3 regions of the Rhodococcus sp. NPDC127593 genome follow, and region 3 is predicted to be linked to each of the others. Evidence: riboswitches for the same ligand, from Rfam matches in the RefSeq annotation. Region 3 holds a riboswitch; each other region holds the start of a gene.
The links. A riboswitch is a leader RNA that binds a small molecule or an ion and turns the genes downstream of it on or off. The one in region 3 is predicted to bind cobalamin.

Region 1 (4,299 bases), on a different contig from region 3:
GATGCGATGCAGTGGACGTGGCTCCTCAACGTCGCGGTCTGGCTGGCGATCTTCGTCGGCGGTGCGGCCTGGCGGTTCCAGCGCGACACCGAGCGAGTGTGACGGCGGTATCGTGACTTCCGTGACCACCCCGGACGGCCCCGTCGTGACCAGACGATGGGGCCGTTTCGGATTCGTTTTCGCCGCCGCGTGGACGATCTTCCTGTTCCAGCCGTTGCTCGACGGCTGGAACGACCGCGATCACGTCCGCGGCTGGATCGGGATGATCGCCACGCTCGCCTTCGCGGTGACGTACCTCGCGATGTTCCGGTGGTCGCATACCCGGCGCGCGCACAACGAGTTTCGGCCACCGCTGAACCAGGCGGTGCCGCTCGTGGTGGCGTTGTTCGGGCTCGCAGCCGTCATGGTGGTCGCTGTCGGGTCGTCGGGTCTGTCCGCCGCCGTCTTCCTCGCGGTCTCCGCGGTCATGCTGTTCCCCGCGTGGCTCGGCGGGATCACCGCCCTGACCGTCGCGGTTCTCGTGGAAGTGATCTCCGCGGTGATGGACTGGGGGTCGGGCACCGGACTCTCGCTGGGGGTCTGCGCGGCCGCGTTCGCGATGTTCGGGGTGACCAAGCTGATCAACCGCAACATCGAACTCCTCCGGGAACGGGAGAAGAGCGAACGACTCGCGGTGCAGGAGGAACGCACCCGGATGGCCCGCGACCTCCACGACATCCTCGGGCACTCCCTCACCGTCATCACCGTCAAGGCCGAACTCGTGGGCCGGCTCCTCGACATCGACGTCGACCGGGCCCGCACGGAAGTGGCAGACCTGGAACGTCTTTCCCGCGACGCGCTCGCGGATGTCCGGCAGGCCGTGCAGGGAATCCGGGGACTGTCGCTTCCGGTGGAGATCGCCCGGGCCGGGGAAGCGCTGCGGTCGGCCGGAATCGAGGCCGAGCTGCCCAACAGCACCGAGTCGGTGCCCACCGGGCTGCGCGAGTTGTTCGCGTGGACGGTCCGCGAAGGTGTCACGAACGTGGTCCGGCACAGCGGTGCGACGCACTGCTCGGTCACGGTGGGTGAACGCGAGGTCACCGTCGTCGACGACGGCTCCGGCTGTAGTGAATCCGCGCACGGGAACGGGCTGGTGGGCCTTCGGGAGCGCGCCGCCGCCGCCGGAGCCCGGGTCGTCATCACCCATCCGCAACCCGGCGGATTCTCGTTGCACGTGCTGACGGAAGAGGTCCCGTGACGATCCGGCTGCTGCTCGCCGACGATCAAGCACTCGTCCGCGGGGCCCTCGCCGCCCTGCTGGACCTGGAGGCGGACCTGACGGTCGTCGCGGAGGTCGGGCGCGGCGACGAGGTCGTCGCGGCGGCGCGCGAGCACTCCCCCGACGTCGCGCTGCTCGACGTCGAAATGCCCGGTCTGGACGGGATCGCCGCGGCCGCGGCACTGCGGGACGAGGTGCCGCAGACCCGCGTCCTGATCGTGACGACGTTCGGTCGTCCCGGCTACCTGCGCAAGGCACTCAAGGCTGGTGCGTCGGGGTTCGTCGTGAAGGACACCCCGGCCCGGCAGCTCGCCGACGCCGTACGTCGCGTCCATGCCGGGCTGCGCGTCGTCGACCCCGCTCTCGCCGCCGACAGCCTCGTCAGCGGGGAATCGCCGCTCACCGACCGCGAGACCGACGTGCTGCGGGCGGCGCGGGACGGTGCGCCGGTCGCGTCGATCGCGGCCGCACTGTTCCTGTCCGCAGGTACCGTGCGCAACCATCTGTCGGCGGCGATCGGCAAGACCGGGGCCAGCACCCGCGCCGAGGCCGTCCGCGCCGCGGAGTCGAACGGCTGGCTTTAGGCGCTTCGCGCCCGTGCGCCTTTTTGGTAGTTGGGGCTACCAAAAAGGCGCACGGGCCGAAGGCCTATGCTGGCCCGTGCAGCTGGTTCGCCCGGCACGGTCGTGAGGAGCCCCGAAGACCGCACCTGGCGTCGAAGCACGTCGGACTCCCCGGAGTTCGCGTGTGAGAGGGAACCCGGTGAGAATCCGGGACTGTCCCGCAGCGGTGAGCAGGAACGACCGCCGTCACCATGCACTGGGCACACAGCCTGGGAAGCGACGGCCACTAGGTCCGGTGTGATTTCACACCGGCTGCCTGCGAGTCCGAAGACCTGCCGACTGTGTCGGGCACGCCGTGCCCGACGGTGACCGCCTCGTGGATTGGGCGTGTAGACCTTCTCGCGCTGCAGCACGTCCCTGGGCTCGAGAGGTGTACCCGTTTGCCGGTGGTAGCCGTACCGCGTACGCAACTGGAGATACCGTGACATTCACTTTCACCGCGACCGTGCTGGGCTCACCTCGCATCGGTCCGAATCGCGAACTGAAGAAGGCCGTCGAGTCGTACTGGGCCGGACGCCTCGACGCCGAAGCGCTCGACGCTCTCGCCCGGGATCTGCGACGCCAGACCTGGACGAGCCTGCGCGATGCCGGGCTCGACTCCGTTCCCGTCAACACGTTCTCGTACTACGACCATGTGCTGGACACCGCGGCGATGCTCGGTGCCCTGCCCGACCGTGTCGCCGGCATCGAGAACGACCTCGACCGCTACTTCGCCGCCGCCCGCGGCAACGACACGGTCGCCCCGCTCGAGATGACCAAGTGGTTCGACACCAACTACCACTATCTGGTGCCGGAGATCTCCCCGTCGACGACGTTCGCCCTCGACCCGGCGAAGGTGCTCCGCGAACTCGAAGAGGCACGTGCCCTGGGCATTCCGGCCCGACCGGTGGTGGTGGGTCCGGTCACGTTCCTGCTGCTGTCGAAGGCCGTCGGCTCGGACGCACCCCTCCTCGACCGCCTCGACGAACTCGTCCCGCTGTATGCGGACCTGCTCGGCCGGCTCGCCGACGCGGGCGCCGAGTGGGTGCAGGTCGACGAACCCGCGCTCGTCGCCGACCGCACACCGGAGGAGATCGCGGCGGCCAAGCGAGCCTACGACCGGTTGTCCGCGGTCGCGTCGCGACCGGCGATCCTCGTCGCGTCCTACTTCGGCAGCCTCGGCGATGCACTCCCCGCGATCGCCTCGACCGGTGTCGAGGGAATCGCGATCGACCTGGTCGCCGGATCCGACACTCTCGCCACGGTTCCCGATCTGACCCGCAAGCACGTCGTTGCCGGCGTCGTCGACGGACGCAACATCTGGCGCACCGACCTGGACGCGGCACTGGCCTCGCTCGGCACCCTGCTGGGCAGCACCGGCTCGCTCGCCGTCTCGACGTCGTGCTCGCTGCTGCACGTCCCGTACACGCTCGACGCGGAAACCGGCCTCGACAAGGCGCTGCGGTCGTGGCTGGCGTTCGGGACCGAGAAGGTCCGCGAGGTCGTCACGCTCGGCACCGCACTGACCAGCGGTCGCGAGTCCGTCGACGACGAATTCGCGCTCGCCCGCGCGGCGGCGTCCACCCGCAACACCGACCCGCGTCTGCACGACGCCACGGTCCGTGCCCGGCTGGACGCGCTCACCGCGTCCGATCCGGGGCGCAGTCCCGCGGCGGAACGACGGGAGGTCCAGTCGGCGCTGTCGCTTCCGGTGCTGCCGACCACGACCATCGGCTCGTACCCGCAGACGACGCAGATCCGCGTCGCGCGCGCGGCGCGGCGCAAGGGTGAGATCGACGAGGCCGAGTACCTGAACCGGATGCGCGCCGAGGTCGCCGATGTGGTTGCGCTGCAAGAGAAGCTGGACCTCGACGTGCTGGTGCACGGCGAACCGGAACGCAACGACATGGTGCAGTACTTCGCCGAACAGTTGGACGGGTTCTTCGCGACGGACAACGGCTGGGTGCAGTCGTACGGCAGCCGCTGCGTCCGCCCGCCGATCCTGTACGGCGACGTGCGCCGCAGCAACCCGATGACCGTCGAATGGATCACGTACGCGCAGTCGCTCACGCAGCGTCCGGTGAAGGGCATGCTCACCGGTCCGGTGACGATCCTGGCGTGGTCGTTCGTGCGCGACGACCAGCCGCCGGCCGCCTCGGCCAACCAGGTGGCGCTGGCCATCCGCGACGAAACGGTGGACCTGCAGGGTGCGGGCATCCGGATCGTCCAGGTGGACGAGCCCGCGCTGCGCGAACTGCTGCCCCTGCGGGCCGCGGATCAGCCGGCGTACCTCGACTGGTCGGTCGGGGCGTTCCGTCTCGCGACGTCCGGGGTCTCCGACTCGACGCAGATCCACACCCACCTCTGCTACTCGGAGTTCGGTGAGGTCATCGAGGCCATCGCGAGGCTCGACGCCGACGTCACCTCCATCGAGGCGGC
Region 2 (4,299 bases), on a different contig from region 3:
CCGTTCTTCGCCAGGTCGAGTGCCATCGCGGCGCGTTCGGCCTCGACGCGGTTGTCGCTGGAGTGGCGGCGCTGACCGGGACGTTCGGGGACCCGGTCGATGTAGGGGCCGTAGCCGACGATGTCGGTGGCGAGTGACAGTTCGTGCTGCACTTCCGGTGTCGTCCATGCCTGATCGCCGGGACCGAGCCCGACGACGACGAGTTCACCCTTCGGTGCCGCGTCGTCGCGGCGTGCGTTCGACGGGCTGGGCACGATGGCGATCGAGAAGTAGGGGACGTCGCTGTCCGCGACGTCGTCCGCGGCGTCGATCTTCTGCCGGGTCGTGCTGGCCCGCTCGACGTACCATGTCTCGTCGATGCGGCCGGAGTCCTTCAACGCCTGCCGGACGGCCGGGTAGGTGCGTCCGAGTTTCAGGATGGCGGCGGCGTCGGTCTCCCGCAGGCGCCGCGTCAGCTCGCCGCGCGGCAGCGTTCCGGGCAGGACGGTGAGGATTTCCTCGCCCTCGACGAGCGGCATCGCCAGCGCGGCGGAGGCGGCGCTGATCGACGTGACCCCGGGAATCACCTCCGCCTCGAAGCGGTGCGCGAGCCGCTTGTGCATGTGCATGTAGGAGCTGTAGAACAGCGGGTCGCCTGCGGCGAGGAGCGCCACCGAGCGGCCGGCTTCGAGGTGGGCGGCGAGTCGCTGCGACGCCTCCTCGTAGAACTCGTCCATCGCCCCCTGGTATCCGCCGGGGTGGTCGACGGTCTCGGTGGTGACGGGGTAGACGAGATGCTCCTCGATCTGGCCCTCACGCAGGTACGGCGCCGCGACCGCGCGGGAGATGCTCTTGCCGTGCCGGGCGCTGTGAAACGCCACCACATCGGCCTCGGCGATGACCCGCGCGGCCTTGACCGTCACCAGTTCCGGGTCACCCGGTCCGATACCGACGCCCCACAGTTTGCCGGTCACCCGCTCTTCGGAGCTCATTCGACTTCGCTCGCAATCGCATTCAGCGCCGCAGCCGTGATGGCACTGCCACCCCGGCGGCCGCGGACCAGCAGATAGTCGAGTCCGCTCGGGTGCTCGATCAGCGCTTCCTTCGACTCCGCCGCACCGATGAAACCGACCGGACCGCCGACGATCGCGGCAGGCCGGGGTGCGCCGGATTCGATCATGTCCAGGAGGTAGAACAACGCGGTCGGGGCGTTGCCGATCGCGACGACGGCACCCTCGAGTTTGCTGCCCCACAATTCGAGGGCGGCTGCCGAACGGGTGTTCCCGATCTGCTCCGCCAGCACCGGGACCCGGGGGTCGCGCAGCGTGCAGAGCACCTCGTTGTCCGCGGGGAGACGCTTCCGGGTCACGCCGGCGGCGACCATCTGCGCGTCGCACAGGATCGGGGCGCCGCCCGCCAGCGCCGCGCGGGCAGCCTTGACGACACCGGGGGTGAACGCGACGTCGTCGACGAGGTCGACCTGACCGCTCGCGTGGATCATGCGGACCACGGCCTGCGAGACGTCCTCGGGAAAGGCACTGAGATCCGCCTCGGCGCGGATCGTGGCGAAGGACTGGCGGTAGATCTCCGCGCCGTCTCGGATGTACTCGATCATTCGCTCACGATAGAGGCACCGCGGTCACGGCTCCTCAACCCGGTAACCCGTCTCCGTGGCGACGACGTCGGCGACCTCACCCTTGGGCCGCCCGCAGCACCGCTCGCAGCCCGACCAGTGCTGTCGGCCCTCCACCGGGAGTTCGCCGCTCGCGACGGCGTCCCGCGCGTCGGCCCGCACATCGGCGAGCGCTTTCTCGCAGCCGGGTTGCCCGGTGCAGGCGCTGACGTTCAGCCACGGTGAGTTCTCGTCGAAGATCAGGCCCATCGGGGCGAGGACCCGCACGATCTGCTCGGCGGACCACTCGTCGAGATCGCACAGCAACACCGACTTCCAGGGCGTGACGATCACCGGCTTCTCGACCGCGGCGAGGAACTCCGCCAGCCGGGCGTCGAGGGTCCCGAACGCGAGACCGCCGCCGAGGGTCACGGTGCCGTCCGGTTGGTCCAGCCATCCGATCGGTGGCCGATGCTCGTCGAACCCGCTCACCGGGTCGGCGGTCGGTGCGAGCGCCAATGCCGACAGGGTCCGTTCGGCACCGTCGGCGATCTCGGACAGCCGCCAGTGCTGATCGCGCAGTTCCAGGAAGACGCGGGCGGCGTCGAGGAGCACCGTCACCGATTCCGTCGTCGTGACCCGGGCGCCGCTGTCGCGACCGGCGAGAACCAGGGCGACCTCCGTCTCGCTCACCGCATGGACGCCGAAATCGCCGCCGAGCGCCGAGACGTCGCCGCGCCCGTCGTCGAGGGTGAACAGGGTGCGGCCCGGCAGGTCCGCCAACGCGGAGTCCGCGCACAACGTCCGATCGAGTTCGTCGACCAGATCCCGAAGGTCCGCGAGACCACCGATCCGGCCGGTCAGCGGTGAGACGAGGATGTTGCGGACCCGTTCGTGCGTCTCCGACGGCAGGAGGCCCGCGTCGGCGAGGCGGCGGGCGAACTCCTGCGGGTCGCGGACCGCCCGCAGTTGCGCGTTGCCGCGGGAGGTCAGTTCGATCTCGCCGCTCCCGAGGTCGCGGGCCGATTCCGCGAGGGTCTGCAGCTGGGGAGAGGTCAGCACACCTCCGGGGAGGCGCACCCGGGCGAGCGCACCGTCCGCGGCCTGGTGGACCTGCAGCGCGCCGGGGCATGCATCGGGGCGGGAACGGGAGTCGACCATGGTCCCAGGTTACGTCCGGCCCCAGGTAGCATCACCAGCACTTGCGGCAGCAGGAGAGGAAGCCGGTGAAAATCCGGCGCGGTCGCGCCACTGTGAGCTCGCCGAAACCGGTGGGCGAGCCAGACCCTCACCTGCCGTCCTCCGACCTACGGTTCCGCACGGGACCACTGCCACGGGGCGCGACACCCCCAGGAAGGCTCCACACGTGATCCTGCTGCTCTCCACCTCCGACACCGACCTGCTCAGCGCACGCGCCAGCGGGGCGGACTATCGCTGGGCCAACCCGGCCCGGCTGCTGGTCGAGGAGGATCTGCCGGGGCTGCTCCACGGCGCCGACCTGGTCGTGGTGCGCATCCTCGGCGGCCGCCGGGCGTGGGAAGAGGGCCTCGCCGCGGTCCTGGCCAGCGGACTGCCCGTGGTGGTCCTCGGCGGCGAGCATGCCCCGGACGCCGAACTGATGGAGTGCTCGACCGTCACCGCCGGTGTCTCGGCGGAGGCACACAACTATCTCGCCGAGGGCGGCGCCGACAACCTCGCCCAGCTGCATCACTTCCTGTCGGACACCGTGCTGCTGACCGGTCACGGTTTCGAGGCGCCGGTCCACCTGCCGAGCTGGGGTGTCGCGCCGTTCGCTCCCGATGCGAACCCGGAGCGCCCCACAATCGCCGTTCTCTACTACCGCGCCCAGCACCTGGCCGGGAACACCCGCTACATCGAGGCGCTGTGCGACGCCGTCGTGGCGGCTGACGGCACTCCGCTGCCGATCTTCTGTGCGTCGCTGCGCACCGCCGAGCCGGAATTGCTGAACACGCTGCGCCGGGCGGACGCGATGGTGGTCACCGTGCTCGCCGCCGGCGGCACCAAGCCGGCCGGCGTCTCGGCCGGTGGCGACGACGAGGCGTGGGACGTCGCCGCTCTGGCCGCGCTGGACGTGCCGATCCTGCAGGGACTGTGCCTGACCAGCAGCCGTGAGTCGTGGGAGTCCAACGACGACGGATTGTCGCCGCTCGACGTCGCCACCCAGGTCGCGGTCCCCGAGTTCGACGGCCGGCTGATCACGGTGCCGTTCTCGTTCAAGGAGATCGACGCCGACGGTCTCTCCACCTACGTTCCCGACGCCGAGCGCGCCTCCCGGGTGGCGGGCATCGCCGTCCGGCACGCCCGACTCCGGCACATCCCCGCATCCGACCGCCGGATCGCTCTGATGCTGTCGGCGTACCCGACGAAGCACGCCCGCATCGGCAACGCCGTCGGTCTCGACACCCCGGCCAGTGCCATCAGGTTGCTCACCGAGATGCGAGCCGCCGGATACGACCTGGGCCCCGCGGACGGGCCGGACTCAGTGCCCGGTCTCGCAGCCCAGGACGGCGACGCGCTGATCCATGCCCTCATCGCCGCCGGCGGCCAGGACCCGGACTGGCTGACCGCGGAACAGCTCGAGGGCAACCCGATCCGGATCTCCGCCGCCCGCTACCGCGAGTGGTTCTCGGCGCTGCCCGCGGAACTGCGCGAGGGCGTCGAGGAGCACTGGGGACCGGCGCCGGGCG
Region 3 (4,299 bases):
GCCGCCGAGCACGGCGACGTGGTTCCCAGTGACGTCGACACCCTCCTCGGTCTGCCCGGCATCGGTGCCTACACCGCGCGGGCCGTCGCCTGCTTCGCCTACGGACAGCGCGTACCCGTCGTCGACACGAATGTCCGGCGAGTGGTCGCCAGGGCCGTGCACGGAAGCGCCGAGCCGGGAAATCCGTCGACCACGCGTGACCTCGCCGACGTGTCCGCGCTGCTCCCCCGAACCCGCGCGCGGGCCGCCACGTTCTCCGCGGCCCTGATGGAACTCGGGGCCACCGTGTGCACCGCACGCTCCCCCGAATGCGCCCGCTGCCCGCTTCCGAAATGCGCCTGGGTGGATGCCGGACGTCCCGCGCACACGGGTGAGCGCCGGAAGGTCCAGAAGTTCGCCGGCACGGACCGTCAGGTGCGCGGCAAGCTCATGGCCGTACTCCGTGAGAGCTCCGCCCCCGTCGAACGCGTCCGGCTCGACCAGGTGTGGCTCGGCGATCCCGGGCAGCGCGACCGCGCCCTCCACTCCCTGCTGATCGACGGACTCGTCGAGCAGACCGACGACGGCCTCTTCGCCCTCGCGGGCGAGGGGAACTGACTGCCAAACGCTCAGCCGAGCCCGTCGAGGAATGCCTCGACCACTTTCCGGTACTGCTCCGGCTGGTCGTCGTGGACGAGGTGCCCGGCCTGCTCGATGCGGACGTACTCGGCGCCCGGGTGCCGCTCCGCCATGGTCCGCATCTGACCTTCGGGAGTGATCGTGAACTCTCCCTCGATCAGCAGGGCCGGAACGCTGATCGACGCCCACTGGTCCCAGAAGTGCCTGCCGCCCCACTCCTCGGAGATGTCGCGGAACGTGTCGACGTCCCCGTGCAGGTACCAGCCGTCGGCGCACTTCTCGAACGAATCCAGGAAGTACTGTCCGGCAACCGGACCGAAGAACTCGAAGAGGTCTTCCCGCGTCGCGAACGGCTGCGGCCAGTTCGAGATCATCGCCGCCCAGTCCGCGGCGGTACGGCCCCGGAAGTCGGGGGCCATGTCTTCGAGCACGAGCGCCGACACCTTCTCCGGGTGTTCGGCCGCCAGGCACCACGCGTGCAGGGCGCCCATCGAATGACCGATCACCACCCACGGCCCGGCGAAGGGCGCGAGCGCGACGACCAGGTCTTCCACGAATGCTTCCGTCGTCAACCGCGACGGTGCGGGCCTGCCGTGACCTGCGGCGTCGAAGGTGAAGACGTGGCCGTGTTCGCGCAACCACGGCACGTGCCGCCCCCACGTCCGCGCGCTGCCCATCAGCCCGTGCAGGAGCAGAATCGGCTGTCCCGTCCCGCCCTCGTCGTGCAACGCACTCTCACCCGCCACCCCTCCGACGCTAGCGGAGTAACCTCGCCCGCATGGCAGTGGTGAAGATCAACGCAATCGAAATTCCCGAGGGCGCGGGCCCCGAACTCGAGAAGCGCTTCGCGGCGCGGGCGCACGCCGTGGAGAACTCCCCCGGCTTCCTCGGCTTCCAGCTTCTGCGCCCAGTCAAGGGCGAGAGCCGCTACTTCGTCGTCACCCAGTGGGAGAGCGAAGAGGCATTCGCGGCGTGGCGCGACGGTCCGGCCAGGGAAGCACACGCCGGTGAGCAGAAGAAGCCGGTGGCGTCCGGAGCTTCCCTGCTCGAGTTCGAGGTCGTGCTCGACGTCGCGGCGGCGAGCAAGAGCTGAGAGTCGGGGCCGAGCGGGAGGATTGACACGGCGGCCCGCCGGGTGCAAAAGTTCGCAGGACAAAGCGATGGTTCGGCAGGAATCCGGTGCAATCCCGGAGCGGTCGCGCCACTGTAAATCGGAGTAGTCCTTCACGGGAGCCACCTCGACAGCCAGATACTGCGGCCATCGCCTGGACCTAGGGGACGCGAAATCCCAGGAGGAACTATGGCACTCGCCTACGCACCCGGCTCGTCGGTCGACACGACCCGCCTCGCCGTCATCTCTTTCGCGATCGTTCTGTTCGCGATGCTCGCTCTCTATCTCGTTGGTTTCGACCAGGGCGCGATTTCGCGCAGTGGCATGTACATGCATGAATTGATGCACGACGGCCGCCACCTCCTGGGTCTGCCATGCCACTGACCGATTCCTTCGCGAAACTCCTCATCCGTGGTCTGCTGGCCGGCCTGATCGCAGGCATCCTGGCCGGTGGCGTCGCCTTCGTCCTCGGTGAGTCACACATCGATGCGGCCATCGCGATCGAAGAGTCGCACAGCGCTTCCGAAGCCGAAGTCCACTCGCACGACGCCACCCAGGCAGAAGAGCCGGCCGGGCACTCGCACGACGAGGAAGAAGCACTGGTCAGCCGTGACGGACAGCGCTTCGGACTGTTCCTCGCCACGTCCCTCGCGGGCCTGGCTCTGGGAGCGATCTTCGCCGTCGTCGCGAACTACGCGCGTCGGGTGACGACGCTGTCGGGGCCGTTGCTCGGGCTGACACTGGCCACGTTGGGCTGGTTGGCAATCGAGGCGGTGCCGTTCTTCAAGTACCCCGCCAACCCGCCCGCTGTCGGAGACCCCGAAACGATCACCCAGCGCACCTGGCTGTGGCTCGCCGCAGTCGTGCTGGGCCTGCTCGCGGTGGTGGCCTCCGTCTTCGCGGCGAAGGCCGTCGCAGCGCAGGAGTTCCTGTCGGTGCGGATCGCGGCGCCGGTTCTCGCCTTCCTCGCGGTGGTGACCATCGGATACCTCGTTCTGCCCACCGTCAACGAAGTGGGCGACGACTTCCCCGCAGTGCTGCTGTGGCAGTTCCGCCTGTCGTCCCTCGCGACGCAGGCCACGTTGTGGCTGGTTCTCGGACTGGCCTTCGCGTTCCTCACGGAGCGTGCCACCCGGGCCACGACGCCCGCGACGGCAAACGCCGCCTGACCCGCCTCTCGGGGTCAGCGGGATCTGTCCCATCGGGCCGGGTCCGCCTCCAGGGCGGCCCGGTCCCAGCCACCCCGCTCGGCGGCCGCGTCGTACGTGCTGTGCAGGAACTTCAGCAGTGCGGCATCGGGATCGTCTGCGGTGCGGACGGTCTCGTACGGCAGCAGGAACTGCCCGTTCTCCTTGCTGTAGAAAGCTCCTTCAGGCCCGACCGGGTAGTCGGCGAAGCCGTCCGGTTCCGGATAGGCGTACGCGTAGAACGCGCCTTCGACACCACCACCGGGCCAGAAACCGCAGCTGCTCAGCTCGTGCGAGTAGCCCTCGACCATCACCCAGTCTCCGCAGTTCGGTGCTCCGCCAGGGTGAGTCGGTGCGGTTCGCCCGGAGAACCGTGTACAGGCCAGGTCGAGCGCACCCCAGAAGAAGTGCACGGGACTGACCTTCCCGATGAAATGGGAACGGAACTCGTGTAGGACGCGGTCTGCCTGCACGAGCTGCCGCCAGAACTGGTGCACCGACTCCCCGTCGTACGAACAGTGCTGGGTGTCCTCCGCGAACGGAACTGCGGGGTCCACCTCGTTGGGCCGGGCCAGAATGGTCGTCGCCACACCCAGTTCGGCCAGCGTGCCCATCGTCTCCGCATAGAAATCGGCCACCGACTTCGGTTCGAGGGCAATCGTCCCGGTGCCGCCCGTGCTCGTGCGGATCACCAGTCGGTGGTCGGCGAAGTCGAATTCGATGTCGAAACAGTCGGTGTCGTACGGGATCGTCGACGTCGTGAGACCGCGGGGGCTCACGTACAGCGGGACCTGCCACCAGTGGTTGATCAACGGTGCGTGGGCCAAGCGGATCTTCCCGACTATCTGCGTCCACATGTGCAGGGTGTCCCGCGTCGACGTCCAGTCGTCCACCTTCAACGCCGGCCATGCATCTCCGGATCGTGTCTGCTCGCGCACAGTGCCTCCCTGCCGACGACGTGCATTTCAATGTGCCCCTCGTCCGGGGTGATGGCAAGCGCGTCGCACCGATACCCGGGTAGGGGTGGACTCCACTCTCCGGGGTGATGTGCCGCGACGTCACCGATACCAGCATGGAGACATGACCACTCGCACTGCACCCTCGGTCCCGCAGCCGGTCGAGCGCGCGTACTGGCTGCTCGGACTCGCCTTGTTCGCCGGCGTGGTCGAGGCCATCGCGCACGCGTCGACGGCATTGCAGGGCCCGGACGCCGACGTCGGGAGCCTCGCCGGACAACTCGCGGTCCGCGTCGTCGTCTACGGCGCGGTGCTGTTCGTCATGACCCGTTTCCGCAGTGGCAGGGCGTGGGCGCGGAACACCCTCGCGATCGGTCTCGGCGTGTTCGGCGTCGCTTCGCTCGTGATGGAACCGATCGCCTGGGTG

Region 1: another riboswitch for cobalamin. It lies ahead of metE (5-methyltetrahydropteroyltriglutamate--homocysteine S-methyltransferase); the one in region 3 lies ahead of ACFVJ3_RS19250 (CbtB domain-containing protein).
Region 2: another riboswitch for cobalamin. It lies ahead of ACFVJ3_RS17225 (cobaltochelatase subunit CobN); the one in region 3 lies ahead of ACFVJ3_RS19250 (CbtB domain-containing protein).

Annotation. Positions count from the first base shown of each region.
Region 1 covers NZ_JBHXWI010000048.1:64,028-68,326, forward strand. The annotation lists gene ACFVJ3_RS35420 (ABC transporter permease) at 1-102, shown strand, start outside; gene ACFVJ3_RS35425 (sensor histidine kinase) at 122-1,237, shown strand; gene ACFVJ3_RS35430 (response regulator) at 1,234-1,842, shown strand; cobalamin riboswitch at 1,968-2,176, shown strand; gene metE (5-methyltetrahydropteroyltriglutamate--homocysteine S-methyltransferase) at 2,303-4,299, shown strand, end outside.
Region 2 covers NZ_JBHXWI010000016.1:142,821-147,119, reverse strand. The annotation lists gene ACFVJ3_RS17240 (precorrin-2 C(20)-methyltransferase) at 1-971, opposite strand, end outside; gene ACFVJ3_RS17235 (precorrin-8X methylmutase) at 968-1,594, opposite strand; gene cobG (precorrin-3B synthase) at 1,619-2,752, opposite strand; cobalamin riboswitch at 2,759-2,902, shown strand; gene ACFVJ3_RS17225 (cobaltochelatase subunit CobN) at 2,958-4,299, shown strand, end outside.
Region 3 covers NZ_JBHXWI010000019.1:89,913-94,211, forward strand. The annotation lists gene ACFVJ3_RS19235 (A/G-specific adenine glycosylase) at 1-597, shown strand, start outside; gene ACFVJ3_RS19240 (alpha/beta fold hydrolase) at 609-1,364, opposite strand; gene ACFVJ3_RS19245 (antibiotic biosynthesis monooxygenase family protein) at 1,397-1,711, shown strand; cobalamin riboswitch at 1,763-1,896, shown strand; gene ACFVJ3_RS19250 (CbtB domain-containing protein) at 1,919-2,113, shown strand; gene ACFVJ3_RS19255 (CbtA family protein) at 2,104-2,898, shown strand; gene ACFVJ3_RS19260 (DUF5996 family protein) at 2,913-3,854, opposite strand; gene ACFVJ3_RS19265 (hypothetical protein) at 3,997-4,299, shown strand, end outside.